DNA from 3 places in the Janthinobacterium sp. 78 genome. Region 3 is predicted to be linked to each of the others. Evidence: predicted binding sites of a transcription regulator. Region 3 holds the regulator's gene; each other region holds the start of a gene.
The links. The regulator FNR, encoded in region 3, switches genes on or off when oxygen is low (the NO sensors DNR and NnrR bind a similar motif). The targets are predictions, from matches to a motif close to TTGATNNNNATCAA.
Positions count from the first base shown of each region.

Region 1 (3,275 bases), 4.6 Mb from region 3:
CACGGCAGCCTGGTTGGCAGCCTGCACGGATTCGCCGGCCACTTCCAGCAGCGCGTCGAGCTTGACGGCGTCGACGCGGATGCTGTCTTCCTTGACGGGCGCGGCATGGCGCACTTCCGGACGATCTTCGCGGCGTTCCGCGCCATCCCAGGCCTTGCCAGCCGGCTTGGCGGCAGCAGCAGCGGCAGGCGCGGCGGCCACGACGGCAGGCACAGCGGCGACGGCGGAGGCCGCTGCGGCAGCGATCTGGCTGCCCGCCGGCACGACGGCGTTGTACATGCCTTCCCAGTCGAGGCCATCGGCGCTGGCGGTGGAAACAGCGGCGGCTGGCGCCGCCACGACCACCTCGGCAACCACCACGGCGACTTCCGCTACCACGGCAGCGGCCGGTGCGTGTGCGTCCATGCCCTTGCCTTCGATGGCGTTCGTCAGAATGTGTTCCAGCTCTTCCGGCATGGCCGGCAAGGCTTCCGGCGCGGCACCGTTGGCCAGTTCCGTCAGCTGGTCGGCGACGAAACCGGACGCTTGCAGCGCCGCCTCGATGGCGATCGGGGTCACCGGCGCGGCGCCCGTGCGCAGGGCGTCGAACAGATTTTCCGTCAGATGGCAGGCCGCCACCAGTGCAGGCAGGCCCATGAAGCCGGCGCCACCCTTGATGGTGTGGAAGGAACGAAACACGGCATTCAGTGTTTCCTTGTTGTCAGGATCACGCTCGAGGCGCAATAAGTGCTCTTCAACATTAACCGCAAGATCCATCGCCTCAACGACGAAATCCTTGAGCATATCGTCCATTAGAATCCCAAATCCGCAAGAAGGTCGTCTACATTATCCTGGTCCAGTGCCACCGACGGCACGGATGGGCCCTGCATCAGCGGCACCGGCTTTTGCGCCAGTTTTTCGCGCACCTCGGCCGGCGCGTTGTCGCGCAGCAGCTGAGCCAATTCGTTTTCCACCGTCTTGGTGATGTTGACCACTTTTTTGATCAGCTGGCCCGTGATGTCCTGGAAGTCCTGCGCCATCATGATTTCCAGCAAGCGCGCTTTTTCCGCTTCCGTTGCCTCGGCAACGGCTTGCGCGAACTGGCGCGAATCGCCGGCCAGGGCCTTGAACTCTTCCAGGCTCAGCTTGCCATCAAACAGCGCCGTCCAGCGGCTGTCCATGTCCTTGGCTTTCTTCGACAACACATCTTGCGCCGGCATGCCTTCGTCGAGCGTATTCAGAACCTTGTTGGCAGCCTGTTCCGTCAGGGTGGCGACATATTCCAGGCGGTCCTGTGCGTCGACGATCTGCGACGACGCTTCCGTCAACGCCTTGTCGTAGCCCAGTTCGCGCAGCGAATCGTGCAGCAGGCGCACGATGCCGCCCAGGCGTTCGAACATCGGCTTGTCGGACTGGTCAACAGGATCGGCCGCTTCGCCAGGCATGCCTGCCGTTGTCGCAGGTGGCGCTTCCGGCGCGGCGGCGACTGGCGCTTCCGCGGCCGCTGGCGGCACGGCGGCGCTGGCCGACACCGAATCGAACAGCGCGTCAAAATCGTCGTCCGCGATCACGGCTGCGGGCGCTGCGGCAGGCGCCGGCGTGGCTGCGGCCGCGCTTTGCGCGGATACTTCATCGAATAATGCATCGAAATCATCAGCGGCGTTGGTCATATCCCTGCTTCTCCATAATTTGTCAAAATTCCGCCTGAACTGTGCGTTTTACAGACTGATACCCACAATTTCTCGATTAAGATGATTTGAGGCAATACCGCTGCGATGGTGCGAGTGTAGCAGGGCGCCGCCCTGTTGGTAAATCTCAAAACGCGCTTCCTGGTGTAAAGCTGGCCCACAAGAGCTTTTCCGTGAGGAAATAAGTGTTCCTGCTGTTGTATTTTGAAATACTACCATTGGCATGCGTGCAAGAGCACGCGGCGCACAAGAAATCCTGCTCGCGGGCGGCTGCGCAACAGTGTTCATGCCTGGCGTTGCGGCTAAAACACGATCTTTCTGCCAATGTTGTCTATACTGAAGGTGCAATAGTATTGATAATTATCAAGTCTTTACATGAATACCATGCTGCTGCCGCGCCTACAATAAGGGGCGTTGCACGCGCTGAGTCACCGCCAAAGGACCTGCCATGTATAAGAAAATTCTGATCGCCACGGACGGCTCCACCGTCTCCAACCTGACGGCCTGTGCCGGCGTTGCCTTTGCCGAACAGATGCAAGCCGACATCCTTGCCGTGTACGTGGCGCCCGAGTACCAGTACCCGGTGTACATCGAAATCATTCCACCCAGCTATCCCAGCGAAGAGGAGTACCGCATCGCCATGCGCAAGGCGGGCGCCGACCACTGGCAGCCCATCCTCGACGCGGCCGCCAAGCGGGGCCTGGAAGCGACGGGCCTGACGGCCTTTTCCGACAGCCCGGCCCTGAAAATCGTGGAAGTGGCGCAATTGCAGCACTGCGACCTGATCTTCATGGGCTCGCATGGCCGCAGCGGCTGGGGGCAATTGCTGCTCGGCAGCGTGACCAACAAAGTGCTGTCGCACTCTAAATTGCCAGTGCTCGTGCATAGGCTGATCAAGGAACCCCCGTCAAAATAAGGGGTCACATGGCCACGCAGGCCGCCGCATCGCACTGCGCGGGTAAAAGGCAACACTGCGGCCTTTTCAGTTAAAATGACAACGTTTCTCGTTTCTTAACACCTGGCCGGCCGCCACGAAACGGCCAGGACACCTTACACGCTTCCAGATTGCGCGCCTATGATACGTATTGTGATTGCCGACGACCACACCATCATGCGGGAAGGATTGAAACGCATCCTTGACGGCGCGCCGGACATCGACATCGTGGGCGAAGCCATCGACGGCTTTGAGGTACTCAACCACGTGCGCCAGGGCGGCTTCGACCTGTTGCTGCTCGACCTGTCGATGCCGGGCCGCAGCGGCGTCGACCTGATCCGGCAAATCCGCAGCGAGGCCCCCAAGCTGGCCATCCTGATCCTCACCATGCACGAGGAAGAGCAATATGCGGTGCGCGCCATCCGCGCCGGCGCGCAAGGCTATCTGACCAAGGAAAGCGCGGGAACCCAGCTGGTGGGCGCCATCCACAAGGTGGCGTCGGGCCGCCCCTACATCAGCGCCGAGGTGGCAGAGCAGCTTGTGCTCAACATCATGATGCCGAATGAAAGCCTGCTGCACAAACAGCTGTCGGACCGCGAGTTCGAAGTCTTTTCCCTGCTGGTGGCAGGCAAGTCGATCACGGAAATCGCCAACAATCTGCACCTGAGCGTGAA
Region 1 covers NZ_QENT01000001.1:4,927,034-4,930,308, forward strand. The annotation lists gene C8C92_RS21695 (chemotaxis protein CheA) at 1-792, opposite strand, end outside; gene C8C92_RS21700 (protein phosphatase CheZ) at 792-1,649, opposite strand; gene C8C92_RS21705 (universal stress protein) at 2,116-2,583, shown strand; gene C8C92_RS21710 (response regulator transcription factor) at 2,743-3,275, shown strand, end outside.
Region 1: a site for FNR is predicted at 2,021-2,034, ahead of C8C92_RS21705 (universal stress protein). Genes of this name have one in related genera too.

Region 2 (3,275 bases), 3.1 Mb from region 3:
CTGGCGCGCGCCTGGCGCAGCAGCGGGCGCTTGATGATGCGAAAATCTTCGGCCACCGAACTGCGCCCGCCTTCCTGCGTGAGCATGCCTTGCTCCGCCAGGCGGGCCAGGTTCAGGGGGCGGTACTGGGGGGCGGCGGCCGCCGCCGCGCCATCCGCACCATCCGCGACATCTGGACCATAAGCCACGCTGGCCTCGGCCACGCCCAGGATCGTGGATTCCTGCTTGCCGCTGTCCTTGCTGCTCATCGTCGCTCCCTTGGTGGCTCTAGAATTTCAGCAGCGCGGCCGTCATGACCCCGCCGTACAGCAGGAACAGGCTGCCCAGACAGCCGGCAAAGGCATAGCGGGCGCGGCGGCGGCGCACCTGCTGCAGCGGCGTCCAGTTCATCGATACCGTGCCCAGCACATTCAAGCCCGTGGCATCGCGCAGTTCGGCGGGGCTGAGGAAGGTGGGGCGCACCTGGCTGATCAAGAGGGCCGTGGCGATGCCGGCCACCAGCGCCGCGCCCAGCGCTGCGGAAAACAGCAGCGGACGGTTCGGGCCGACGGGCGCATATTGCACCGTGGGCGGGTCGATGATCTTGAAGGCCATCATCTCGGTCGTGGAACTGAGTTCGCCCGACAGCTTGGCCGCTTCGCGCCGGCCGATCAGCTTTTCATAGTTTTCCTTGTTGATGATGTAGTCGCGGTTCAGTTGCGCCAGCTGCGATTCCACCTCGGGTACGGCATTGCTTTGCGCCAGCAGGCGCTCATTGCGCGCGTTGTATTCCTGCACGCGGGCGCGGATGGCGGCCACCTTGGCGTCCGCGTCCGTCAGCGCCACCTTCAACTGCTGCAGCATGGGGCTGTAGTTCTTGCCCGGGTCGCCGGACGCCGTTTTCAGCTTGCTTTCCTCGATTTTGCGCTCTTCCAGCTGGGCAATGAGGCGCTTCGAGGCGATGATGTCGGGATGCAATTCCGTAAATTGCATGCGCAGGCTGTCCAGATTCTTGTTCAGCGAGGCGATGCGCTCATCGAGTTCAGGGTTGGTGATGGCCGCCGCGTTCGGTTCCAAATCGAGCACGGGCTCGTCGCCTTCGATCTGGCTCAGGATGGCCTTGCGCGCCTGTTCCGCCTCGACCAGTTCCAGCTTGGCATTGTTCAGGCTATCGGATGACATCAGCAGCTGGCTGCCATAGTCGATGCCCTGGCGCGGCAGCAGCAGGTTGTTGCGGATCTTGAATTCCTTCACCAGGTTTTCCGCCGCGCTCAGCTTGTCCTCGTAATTCTTGATCTGCTCGTCGATGAATTGCACGGCTTTCTGCGAATCGCCCTTTTTTCCCTGGAAACTGCCTTCGACAAAGATGGTCAGCAGGCTTTGCACCACGTCGCGCACCAGCTTCGGGTCGCGCCCGCTGTAGCTGATGGTGTAGATGTCGTAGGCGCTGGTGCCGCTGATCTTGATGCGGCTCATCAGCTCATCGAGCCGGGCTTCGTGTTCGCGCACGGTCTTCGAATTCAGATCGAGGTCGACCATGCGCATGACGCGCTCCACGTTGGGGCGGCTGAGCAGGGTGCGGCTCATGATGGCCACCTGCTGTTCCGTGTTCGGCACGCTGGTCATGCCGGCCAGCAGCGGCTTGAGGATGGTTTGCGTATCGACAAACACGCGCGCCGACGTCTGGAAGTCGTCGGGTAGCGTAATGACCTTGATGAAGCCACCGATCGCCACCAGCCACGCCACCAGCAGCGCATGCCAGCGGTACTTCCAGATGCCTTTCAGGCTGGAAAGCAGTTGCTGTATCAATTGCTCCATGTCGCTTCCTTCTGGTGACGGTGCTGCACGGTCGATGGCTGGGCGGCGCGGACAACGGCGTCTTGCAAGAAATGCTTGCCTGTTGAGTAAGCAAAGTATAGGGCGCCTGTGGAGCAAGATTTCCCAAGATGATTGCTTCTTGATACGCCTCAAGGTTCACTTGCCGGGTTTTAATAATCATAGGAAGTTCGCGGCCCAGGCTGGTTCTGCGGGGCCGGCCATGGACGCGCCATCGACTCGAAGAGGCCCCGCATGAATCCGTTTCGCCGTGCTTTTGTCTGCCACACGCTGCTCCTGGCCTGTAGCGCCAGCTTGCTGGGGGGCTGCCGCACACGCTATCCGCTGGCGCCCGCCGACGACAGCGCCCCCATGCACGACTATCTGATCGGCCCGGGCGACTCCGTCAACATCATCGTCTGGCGCAATCCGGAAGTGTCGCTGACGGTGGCCGTGCGGCCCGATGGCAAGATCACCACGCCGCTGGTGGAGGATCTGGCCGCCAGCGGCAAGACCTCGACTCAGCTGGCGCGCGATATCGAGCAAGCCTTGGGCAAGTTTATCCAGCAACCGGTGGTGACGGTCATCGTCACCAATTTCTCGGGCCCGTATGGCGAGCAGATCCGGGTCATCGGCGAGGCGGCCAAGCCGCAGGCGCTGCCGTACCGCCTCGGCATGTCGCTGATGGACGTGCTCATCGCCGTGGGCGGCATCACGGACTTTGCCGCTGGCAACAAGGCCAGCATCATCCGCATGCGCGACGGCAGCCAGCAGCAGCTGCGCGTGCGCCTGGACGACCTGCTCAAGAGCGGCGATATTTCCGCGAATGTCATGATGCGGCCGGGCGACGTGTTGCTGATACCGGAGAGCTTTTTTTAGCAGCGGGCTCGGCAATATCAAAACAGTACTTATATTTGTCAATTTGTACTTGCAGGCAAATTTCAGCGTGCAATTTTGCTATTAAATAGCACTATCTTCTGTTTTTTTGCCTGACGCGGGAACTTCTCTGCTTTTTATCTTGTCACAAGGCATTGGCTTCAGTCCGTTTAGACGGCTGCCCAATGAACGTGAGGACAAGATGAGCTTTCAAGATGAACCTATTATTTCCTTCGACACGCCCGGTACTTTCAGTGACCTGGTGGTGGGCGAGGGCCAGATCGACCCGGCCATGGAGCACGAGCTCGACCTGCAGCGCTTTCATATCCGCATGGCCAATTCGCGTGGCCGGCGCGAGGCGGCCAGTTTGCTGATCCGTAAGATGTACGGCTGGCGCGGCTATGCCGTCGATCCCGGCATCGCGCATGCGTTGAATAAAATCACCCTATTTGCGGAAACGGCAGGCTCCACCGTCGGCACCATGACCCTGTGCCTGGACAATGACGAGACGGGCTTGCCCGCCGATGAAAACTTTCGCGACAAGCTCGACGTGCTGCGCGAGGAAGGCCGGCGCCTGTGCGAACCGTCGCGCCTGGCCATCGACA
Region 2 covers NZ_QENT01000001.1:3,454,656-3,457,930, reverse strand. The annotation lists gene C8C92_RS15170 (XrtA-associated tyrosine autokinase) at 1-248, opposite strand, end outside; gene C8C92_RS15165 (XrtA system polysaccharide chain length determinant) at 268-1,797, opposite strand; gene C8C92_RS15160 (XrtA/PEP-CTERM system exopolysaccharide export protein) at 2,050-2,673, shown strand; gene C8C92_RS15155 (long-chain N-acyl amino acid synthase) at 2,873-3,275, shown strand, end outside.
Region 2: a site for FNR is predicted at 1,937-1,950, ahead of C8C92_RS15165 (XrtA system polysaccharide chain length determinant). Genes of this name have one in related genera too.

Region 3 (3,275 bases):
CGCGAGCAGGTGTGCAAATACATGTGCCCCTACGCGCGCTTCCAGAGCGCCATGTTCGACCAGGACACGCTGATCATCACCTACGATGCCAAGCGCGGCGAACCGCGTGGCGCCATCAGCAAGAAGGCCGGCAACAACGACAAGCTGGGCGACTGCATCGACTGCACCCTGTGCGTGCAGGTGTGTCCGACCGGCATCGATATCCGCAACGGCCTGCAGTATGAATGCATCGGCTGCGCCGCCTGCGTCGATGCCTGCAATACGGTGATGGACAAGGTCGACCGGCCGCGGGGACTGGTACGCTACAGTACCGACCATGCGATGGAAAACAACTTCAGTTCGAAGCAGATCCGCCAGCGCGCCATGCGCCCGCGCGTGCTGATCTACACTTCCATCCTGGCCCTGATCATCATTGCCGTGTGTACCTCGCTGGCGCTGCGCACGCCCCTGAAAATGGACGTGATCCGCGACCGCGGTTCGATGGGACGCGAAGTGGAAGATGGCATGATCGAAAACGTCTACCGCTTGCAGATCATGAACACCTCGGAGCAAACCCAGCATTTTAAAATCAGCGCTTCCGGCTTGCCGGGCCTGACCTTGCTGACGCGCGAAGAGGTGACCTTGCAGCCGACGGAAACGCTGGGTTGGCCGATCCGCCTGCGCGTGCCGCACGGCGTGGGTGAGAAGGGTTCGAACAAGATTGCGATCGAATTGCATTCGCTGGACGACCCATCGCTGCATGTGCGTGAAAGCGCGGTATTCATCGTACCGCGGTGATGTTGATTCGGGGTCGGACCCTCCGGGTCCGACCCCGGTATGTCGCCGTAGGGGTAGCATCCAACATGCGGTAGGTTTACTGTATTTTCAACCCAGAAGCAAAAGCTGGGGTCAGACCCACAGGGTCCGACCCCAAGGAGAACAAAATGTCCGACAGTCTGAAACTGCAAGCACCCGCCGATCCCTGGTACAAGCATCGCTGGCCTTGGCTGCTGATGATCGGCCCCGGCCTGTCGGTGGTCGTCGGCAGCTTCATGGGCTATATCGCGTTTACGCAGCCCGATGCGCTGGTGGTGGGCGACTATTACAAGCAGGGCAAGGCGATCAACCAGGACTTGCGGCGCGATACGATCGCCAGCGACCTGGCGATGGATACCAGCCTGTCCTATGATGTGGCGTCAGCGCGCCTGAGTGGTTCCGTGCACAGCTTCGGCAAGGCTTACCAGGGTCCGCTGCAGCTGCATCTGGCGCATGCGACCCTGCCGGAAAAGGATATCAAGCTGCTGGTGCAGCCCGATGCGGCCGGCAATTTTTCCGTCGCGCTGCCGATGCTCGAACGCAGCCGCTGGCAAGTACTGGTGGAAAACGACAAACGCGAGTGGCGCCTGTCCGGCATCTGGACCTGGCCGCTGCAGCGCAGCATCGCGCTGCATGCAGATGAGGAACTGTAAGCCTTATTTGCAGACGTCCGTGCCGGCCGTAATGGCTTTCAACTTGGCGGGCTGCAAGATCTCGATCTCGCGGTTGGAGACGCGCAGCCAGCCTTCCTTCTTGAATTTCGACAATAAACGGCTGACGCTCTCGATGGTCAGCCCCAGGTAATTGCCGATTTCCTCGCGCGACATGCGCAGCTGAAATTTGCTGGCCGAATAGCCGCGCGCTTCATAGCGCGAGGCCAGGTTGACGATAAAGGCGGCAAAACGCTGGGTCGCCTGCATATTGCCCAGCAACAGCATGACGCTTTGCTCGCGCGTGATTTCCTGGCTCATCATGCGATGGAAATGACGCAGCAGGGTCGGCATATTGCCCAGTAATTGTTCCAGGCTGGAAAAAGGAATTTCACACACTTCGCTGTCTTCCAGCGCCACCGCATTACAGTGATGGCGGTCGGCGCTGATGGCGTCCATACCCAGCAGTTCGCCAGCCATCTGGAAACCCGTCACCTGCTCTTCACCGCCCGGATTGATCTGGTACGTCTTGAAGTGCCCCAGGCGGATCGCGTACAGATTCTGGAACGAGTCGCCGATGCGGAACAGCGAGGCACCGCGCACGATCTTGCGGCGGCGGCCGATGATCTGGTCCAGCCTGTCCATGTCGCCCACATCGAGGCCCATCGGCAGGCACAATTGATGCATGCTGCAGGTCGAGCATCGCGCACGCAACGCTTCCACGGTCACTGTGGGCATGGTGGGAGTGAGTAGCGCTTCAGTCATGTCGGTACCTTTTAGAAAATGCAATAACGAGTTTACTGCATACAGGGTTGCCGTGTGCCAATTTCACCGCATTTCCGCTGAATAAACGACGTTCTGACTTTGATTATATGGCAACATCGTTAAAAGCCCATGTGGGGAAGGCAATTTGCGCAGCGCCGCTTGCCAAGTTGATGTATTGATAGGAAAATTCCCGACAGCATTAGCTGCCGCCTGTACCGCCCGGTACTGAAAAGGAAATCATGAAGCCTCTCGGCATCAAAGCAAAAGTCGCGCTGGCCACCAGCCTGACCTCGATCGCCATGATCGCGCTGGTCACCATGATACAGGTGCAGCGCATGCGCGCCGACTTCACCCGAGTACTGCTGAGCCAGCAGTCTGCCCTGATCACCCGCACCGCTGCCGAACTCGACGACAAGCTGGGCATGCTGCTGCAGATCGTCACTTTGACGGCCCGGCAACAGCCGCCGGCATTGATCGCCCAGCCCGCCCAATTGCGCGAATACTATTCGCGCCGCTCGATGCTGGTACTGTTCGACGACGTGCTGGTGCTCGATGCGCAAGGCGCCGTCGTAGCCGACATGCCGGAAGTAGCGGGGCGCGCCGGCATCAACGTCGCCGAGCGCGAATATTTCCAGACCGTGCTGCGCACGCGCCAGCCCATGATCACCGAGCCGATGCTGGGCAAGTCGAGCGGCATGCCCATCGTGCAGATGGTGGCGCCCGTGCTCACCGCCGATGGCCAGGTGGCTGGCGTGGTGATCGGCGTGCTGCGCCTGTACAAGGACAACCTGCTGGGACGCTTGCGTTCGGAAAAGATCGGCAAGAGCGGCTATTACTTCATCCTCACGCGCGGCGCCGTGCCGCGCTACGTGCTGCACCCCGACACCAGCCGCTTGCTGCAGCCGCGCCTGCCGAACGCCAACCTGACCACCACGCAGTTGCTGAAGCAAGATGGCGAAGGCAGCATGGTCAGCACCAACAGCCGCGGCATCACGGCCGTCAACAGCTTCAAACGCCTGAAATCGGTGAACTGGCTGCTGGCCGCCTCGCTGCCTCTCGACGATG
Region 3 covers NZ_QENT01000001.1:334,466-337,740, forward strand. The annotation lists gene ccoG (cytochrome c oxidase accessory protein CcoG) at 1-777, shown strand, start outside; gene C8C92_RS01395 (FixH family protein) at 924-1,448, shown strand; gene fnr (fumarate/nitrate reduction transcriptional regulator Fnr) at 1,452-2,210, opposite strand; gene C8C92_RS01405 (response regulator) at 2,450-3,275, shown strand, end outside.